2 regions of the Neorhizobium descurainiae genome follow, and region 2 is predicted to be linked to the other one. Evidence: predicted binding sites of a transcription regulator. Region 2 holds the regulator's gene; the other holds the start of a gene.
The links. The regulator LexA, encoded in region 2, represses DNA repair genes until DNA is damaged. The targets are predictions, from matches to a motif close to TGTTCNNNNTGTGTTCNG.
Positions count from the first base shown of each region.

Region 1 (3,410 bases), on a different contig from region 2:
TGAAGACCACGGCTCTTTCAACTTTCTGCGCAGCGATGATGACCTCCGCCGCCTTTGCCGCCGACATCCAGACGCGCAAGGTTTCCTTCGAGAACGAAGGTGCGACGCTTGCCGGCACGCTTTATCTGCCCGCCGATTACCCGCGCGGCGAAAGGCGCCCCGGCGTGGTCGTTGCCGGTGCCTGGACCTCGATCAAGGAGCAGATGTCCGGCCTTTATGCCCGCGAGATGGCCGAACGGGGCTTTGCCGCACTCGCCTTCGACTATCGCGGCTGGGGCGAATCCGGCGGCGAGCCCCGCTTCAGGGAGGACCCGGCGACGAAGACCGGCGATCTCGCGGCAGCCGCCGCCTTCATGACGGCGCTGCCGGAAGTCGATGGTACCCAGGTGCACGGCCTCGGCATCTGCGCCTCGGCCGGATACATGGCCGCAGCCGCGACGGGCAATGCGAACTTCGCATCGGTCGCGCTGGTCGCGCCCTGGCTGCACAACCGGGAAATCGTCGAACAGGTCTATGGCGGTCCGGACGGCGTCGCCGGGCTGATCGTCACCTCGCGTGAGGCGGAGGACGCCGAACGCCAAGGCAGGCCGCAGATCGTCACCGCCGCCAGCCAGACCGACCGGACCTCGCTCATGTACCGGATCCCCTACTACACCGAGGCGGATCGCGGCCTCATCCCGCAATACGACAACCGTTTCAATCTCGCCTCCTGGGAACCGTGGCTCACATACGATTCCGTTTCGCTCGGAGCTAAACTCGACAAGCCGGTGCTGATGGTCCATTCGGAGGCCGCCGCCGTGCCGCAGGGCGCACATGCCTTCTACGCCCTGCTTCCCGGCGAAAAGTCCGAGCTCTGGCTCGACGGCGTCAGCCAGTTCGATTTCTACGACCGGCCGGAACCGGTCAAAGTCGCCGCCGATGCCGTCGCGGCGCATTTCACCCGGGCCGGCGCGCCTCAGCCGGTGAGCCTTGAGGATCGCGCGGCGATCGTCGATGCGATCACCGATATCGCAGCCGGCGCCGACCGGCATCAATGGGATCGTGTCCGCCGCGCCCTCGCCGACGAGGTGAAGCTCGACTATACGAGCCTCTGGGGCGGCGAAGCGGCCATCCGGCCGGCCGACGCGGTGATCGAGCAATGGTCGGGCTTCCTGCCCGGCTTCGACGAAACGCTGCATCTCGTTACCAACCATGCGATCACCGGAATGCGCGGCACGACCGCCACCGCCGAGGCCGATTTCCAGGCCACCCACCGCATCGAAGACGATCTCTGGGTGCTGATGGGCCATTACCGCTACGAACTCGTCAAAGCGAACGGCGCCTGGAAGGTTTCCGCGCTCACCATGACCCATACCCACGAGACCGGCGACCGCGGCCTCGTCGCCCGCGCGGCCGAGCGCGCGCGCCAGACCCGCTGAACCAAGGAGGAAACCATGTCCGGAACCATCACCCGAGCTTTGCTCGTCGCTGCGGCCCTCTTTTCAGGAGCGCCCGCCATGGCCGCCAGTCCGGAGGAAAACCGCAAGGTCATCGCCGATTACTATGCCGCCTATGCGGCCGGCGACATGGGCAAGGTCGCCGATTTCTTCGCCGACGACATCGAGTGGCACATTCCCGGCCACCATCCGCTGGCCGGCACCAAGCGCGGCAAGGCGGAAGTCGCCGCTTCTTCCGGCAGCTCGGCAAGGCGGGCTTCCGGGCAGAACTCATCGCCCTGCTGGCCGACGGGAACTGGGTCGTCGACATGCATCGCGGCTGGTCGAACCGCGAAGGCGCCAATGTCGATACCATCTGGGTGCTCGCCTTCCGCATCGAGGACGGCAAGATCAAGGAAGCACGCAACTTTTCCTACGACCAGGCCGCCGCCGACACGTTCTTCTGGGCCGCCTATCCGCTGAAGCCGCTGCCGGAACGGCTGGCGGATTAGCCACAATCCGATATGTTCACTATTTGTTCTTTACACGCAAGACGAGTCCCGCTAGGCTTCGATCGACGGCATCAGACCGGATGGCCAGGACAGTAGCAGGATGAGCTTGCGACACGCATACAGCCAATCTTCGCTCCCCTTCGGCGAGGATTGGCCTGCTTTCCAGGGAAGGGCTCGGCCGCATCCGAGCAAGCTGTTCTTCTGCCTGAAGCCGACGCCCTTTGCCTCTCGGCGCATGAATCGCGATGCCGCCAGACATGCCGGGAACAGGGCCCGGCGGGCCGCCTATCCGGCCGAGCTCCTGCACATGACGCTGCTGTGCATGGAGCAATTCGATGAACCTCCGCGCCATCTCATTCCATCCATCGATGCGGCGATACGCAGGATCAGGGCGAGGCCCATCCGCATCGATCTCGATGGCAGCGACTTGTTCGGAGGAAAGAGGCATCTCGTCCTGACAAGCTCTGCCGTCAACCGGGAACTCCGAGGCTTCGTGCGGACGCTGCGGAACACGCTGACGCGGCACAATCTTCCCCGTTTTCCGCTAACGTCCCTCGAACCCCACGTGACCGTCATCTACGATTGCGGGAAGATCGATCCATTGCCCGTCGAGAAGCCGTATGGCTGGGTCGCCGAGGAATTCCTGCTGATCTACAGCCATTACGGCGAAAGCCGGCACGAGGAGTTCGGACGGTGGCGTTTCGATCCCGATGCGCCGCCCTATCCCTCCGCTCCGGAGCAATTACGCTTTCTGATTTGAGCCCCCGATTTTCTCGGAAGGCCTGTCGGATCGGCAGATGTTCAAACGTCCTCAGGGCGGTCACCCAATAGAGGAGAAAGATACATGGCCATCCAGAAACACAAGATCGTTCCGCATCTCTGGTTCGAGGGCAACGCGGAAGAAGCCGTCAATTTCTACGTTTCGGTCTTCGACGAATCCCGCATCACCGATGTCACGCATTATGGCGATGCAGGTCCCGGCCGGAAAGGCTCCGTCATGGCCATGGGCTTCGAGCTCGAAGGCCAGAGCTTTGCCGCGATCAACGCCGGCCCCTGGGCGAAGTTCAACGGCGCCATTTCCCTTCTCATCCATTGCGAGACGCAGGAAGAGATCGACCGGTATTACGACGCGCTTGTCGAAACCGGGGAGGAAAAGCCCTGCGGCTGGCTGACGGACCGCTACGGCCTCTTCTGGCAGGTCAACTACGCCAGGCTTCCGAAAATGCTGACGGATGGCGATGCCGACCGGGCCGATCGCGTCCTGCAGGCGATGTATCAGATGAAAAGAATCGAGATCGCCAAGCTGGAAGCGGCCTATCGGGGGTGATGCAAGCCGCCCTCGGTTTTGCGCGCATTCTCTCCAGGCTTGTACTTCAGGCTGAAAGCAGCCTCCCTACCCGGCCGCAAAGGCCGGGGAGATAAGTCAGCCGAGGCGATCGAAAGCCTTGGGATCGATGCCGAGGGTGTGGAGGTCGCGGCTGTT
Region 1 covers NZ_JBLFFK010000008.1:243,110-246,519, reverse strand. The annotation lists gene ACMGE0_RS16645 (alpha/beta fold hydrolase) at 1-1,418, shown strand, start outside; gene ACMGE0_RS16640 (nuclear transport factor 2 family protein) at 1,434-1,898, shown strand; gene ACMGE0_RS16635 (2'-5' RNA ligase family protein) at 2,028-2,687, shown strand; gene ACMGE0_RS16630 (VOC family protein) at 2,772-3,254, shown strand; gene ACMGE0_RS16625 (hypothetical protein) at 3,351-3,410, opposite strand, start outside.
Region 1: the regulator LexA is predicted to act here: its motif matches at 1,941-1,958, upstream of ACMGE0_RS16635 (2'-5' RNA ligase family protein).

Region 2 (3,410 bases):
GCCGAAACCGGCGAGACGATCGGCGGCCGGGTACGCATCTCGCCGCCGTCGGGCCCGGCGCTGCCCGGGCTCAACGATTTCGCCTTCTCCTCCTATTTCGACGGTATAGGTGCCGTCGGGTTCTTCTACGGCGCGCCGAAAAGAGAGGCGGGCCCGGCGCCCCCGCGCGCCTGGTTTGCGGAAGTCGAAAGCCGGCTTTTCGATCTGCGCAGCGCGATCGCGACCCGTATCCGCGAGGCGGTGCCGGGTGACGCCGGCGCCTTCGCCGCCGCGATCGTGACGGACGAGCGGCGGGCGATCTCCGAGGAAACGACCGAGGCGCTGCGCCTTTCGGGGCTTGCCCATATCGTCGCGATCTCGGGGCTCAACATGGCGCTCGCCGCCGGCATCTTTTTCGTCGGCGTCCGCACCGCGCTTTCATTCTTCACCGGTTTCGCGCAGGCCTATCCAGTCAAGAAGATCGCCGCTTTCGGCGCGCTTCTCATGGCGACCGCCTATTACCTGATTTCCGGCTTCGGGGTCTCGGCGGAACGGGCCTATATCATGATGGCGGTGATGCTCGTCGCGGTCTTCTTCGACCGGCCGTCGATCAGCCTGCGCAACGTGGCGCTCTCCGCCCTCGTCATCATCGCCATCTCGCCCTCGGAAATATTGGGCCCGAGCTTCCAGATGTCCTTTGCCGCGACCGCAGCCCTGGTTGCCGGCTACGCGCTCTGGAAACATCGGGCGGAAAAGCGCGATCCGGAGCCGCTGCCGTTCCGTCACCCTGCGGTGACGCCGGTTCTGGCCTCCTGGAATTTCGCCGCCGGCATCTTCGTGACATCGCTGATCGGCGGCATCTCTACGGCGATCTTTTCCGTCGAGCACTTTCATCGCATCGCGACCTACGGGCTGGCCGCCAATCTCGCCGCCATGCCGGTCATCTCCTTCGTGGTCATGCCGATGGGGCTGATCGGCATGCTGCTGATGCCCTTCGGGCTGGACGCGCCTTTCCTGAAGCTCATGGGGCTCGGTCTGGAGGCGGTGATCGCGATCGCCAAGCACGTGGCGGCCTGGGGCGGCGACGTCGGCATCGGCCGCCAGCATCCCGGGTTCCTCGCGGTGGCGACCGCGGGTTTTCTTCTGTTGACGCTGCTCAGAACCAGGCTCCGGCTCGTCGGTATTCCGTTCCTCGCCGCGGCCCTGCTGCTCTCCTGGCAGGAGCGCTCGAAACCCCTCCCGGATCTGCTGGTTTCCGAGGACGGCACGATGGTTGCGCTGGTGAACGGAGAAAATGTTGCGGCGAACCGCAGCCGCCCGCCGGATTTCATCTACGGCCAATGGAAGCGCGCGCTTCTCATTGGCGATCCCGTAAAGCCGGAAATGTCACCGCCGAGGGACAGGTCGCCCGATGCCGAATCTTCCGGGACGAAATCCCCGGATGCCGGGGCGGCCGAACGGCGTGACCTGACCGCAGAGGAAATCGAAACCGCCCGAGCCCGCATCAGGGAGGCGCCTGCCGGCCATTTCATCTGCACGCCCCGCATCTGGTGCGCCACAAGGACCGCCGCAGGCGTCATCGTCGCGTCCGTAGAGGACGGTCGCTATGCCGGCGCGGCCTGCGATGCGGCCGATCTCGTCATCGCGCCACGCGCCCGCTTCGACCGCTGCCGTTCCGGCGCGCTGATGATCAACGGCGATACGCTGCGCAGGACCGGCGCCCTCGAAGTATTTCTCAACGGCGCCAGGGAGATCCGCCATTGGCGGATCCATGCCGCCATGGCCGGCCGGGACCGTCCCTGGACCCGACACCGCCATTACGACTGGCGGAGCCAGACATTCAACTCGGCGCTGCCGGAAGCGCTCCGGCCGCTGATCAGTGATAGCGGCGGATGAGGCCGACGAGCTTGCCCTGGATCTTCACCCGGTCGGGGCCGAAGATGCGGGTCTCGTAAGCCGGGTTCGCGGCTTCGAGCGCGATCGAGGCGCCGCGGCGGCGGAAGCGCTTCAGCGTCGCTTCCTCGTCGTCCACCAGCGCCACGACGATATCGCCGGGATTGGCCGTATTGCTGTTGCGGATGATCACCGTGTCGCCGTCGAGAATGCCGGCCTCGATCATCGAGTCGCCCTTGACCTCCAGCGCGTAGTGTTCGCCGGAACCGAGCATCTCGGCCGGCACGGCGATGTCATGCGTGTTGTTCTGGATGGCCGAGAGCGGCACGCCCGCCGCGATGCGGCCCATGACGGGAACCGTGGTGGCGCTGGAGACGTCGTCGTTCGCAGCCGGCTTTGCAGGGACGGCGGCGACAGGCTGCGTCTTGCCGAGACTGCCTTCGATGACGCTCGGCGAAAAGCCGCGGCGTGGCTGCAGGCTCGGCTGATAGGCTTCCGGCAGCTTGATGACTTCCAGCGCCCGCGCCCGGTTCGGCAGGCGGCGGATGAAGCCGCGTTCCTCGAGTGCCGTGATCAGCCGGTGGATGCCGGACTTCGATGCGAGGTCGAGCGCATCCTTCATCTCGTCGAAGGAAGGCGGCACGCCGGATTCCTTCATGCGTTCGTGAATGAACAGAAGCAATTCCTGCTGTTTGCGCGTGAGCATGTGTTGGCACCCTGAGAGTCGGAAACAAATCCAGAACGGACACTATATGTTCCATATGTGTTCCGCAAGTCCCTAAATTTTGGTGAAGTATGGTGATTTTTTCTTCATGGAAGAACGCCACATATCTCTTTTCTCGCCACTTGCGCGGAGCCGGTCCGCTGCCAATGTAGTTTTTGCTGTACCGCATTCTGGGGGCCATCGCGTGAATGCAAGATCGATCGACCATCTCGTCCTGCCGGTGGCGCAGCTGGCGCTTGCGCGCTCGCGGTTTTCCGAGCTTGGTTTTACTGTGGCAGCCGATGCGTTTCATCCGTTCGGCACGGCCAATGCCTGCGTGTTCCTCTCGGACGGCGCCTATCTCGAGCCGCTGGCGATCGCCAACCGCCGTCACGCGTCTGCGGCGGCCAAGCGCGGTAATGTCTTCACCGCGCGCGATCTTGCTTTCCGCAAGGCAAGGGTGAGGCAGGGCTTTTCCGCGCTCGCGGTTGCCACCGTCGATGCCGCCGCCGATCACCAGCGCTTCAAGCTCAGGGGCGTTTCGGCAGGCGATATGCTGGAATTCTCCCGCGGCGTGAGGATGCCGGACGGTTCGCAAACCGAGGCAAGCTTCCGGCTGGCCTTTGCGGGCGACGATCGCACGCCGGATTTCTTCCTCTTCTCCGCCCAGCGCATCAACCCGCTGCCGGCCGATCGCGGCGAGCTGGAACGCCACGCCAACGCGGTCACCGGTTTGAGCGAGATCGTTCTTTCAGCCCCGGTGCCTTCCGAATTCACGCCGCTGATGGAGCAGGTGCTGATGACGGAAGCGGAGATCGAACCGTCCGTCATCAGG
Region 2 covers NZ_JBLFFK010000005.1:270,989-274,398, forward strand. The annotation lists gene ACMGE0_RS12435 (ComEC/Rec2 family competence protein) at 1-1,875, shown strand, start outside; gene lexA (transcriptional repressor LexA) at 1,856-2,578, opposite strand; gene ACMGE0_RS12445 (VOC family protein) at 2,781-3,410, shown strand, end outside.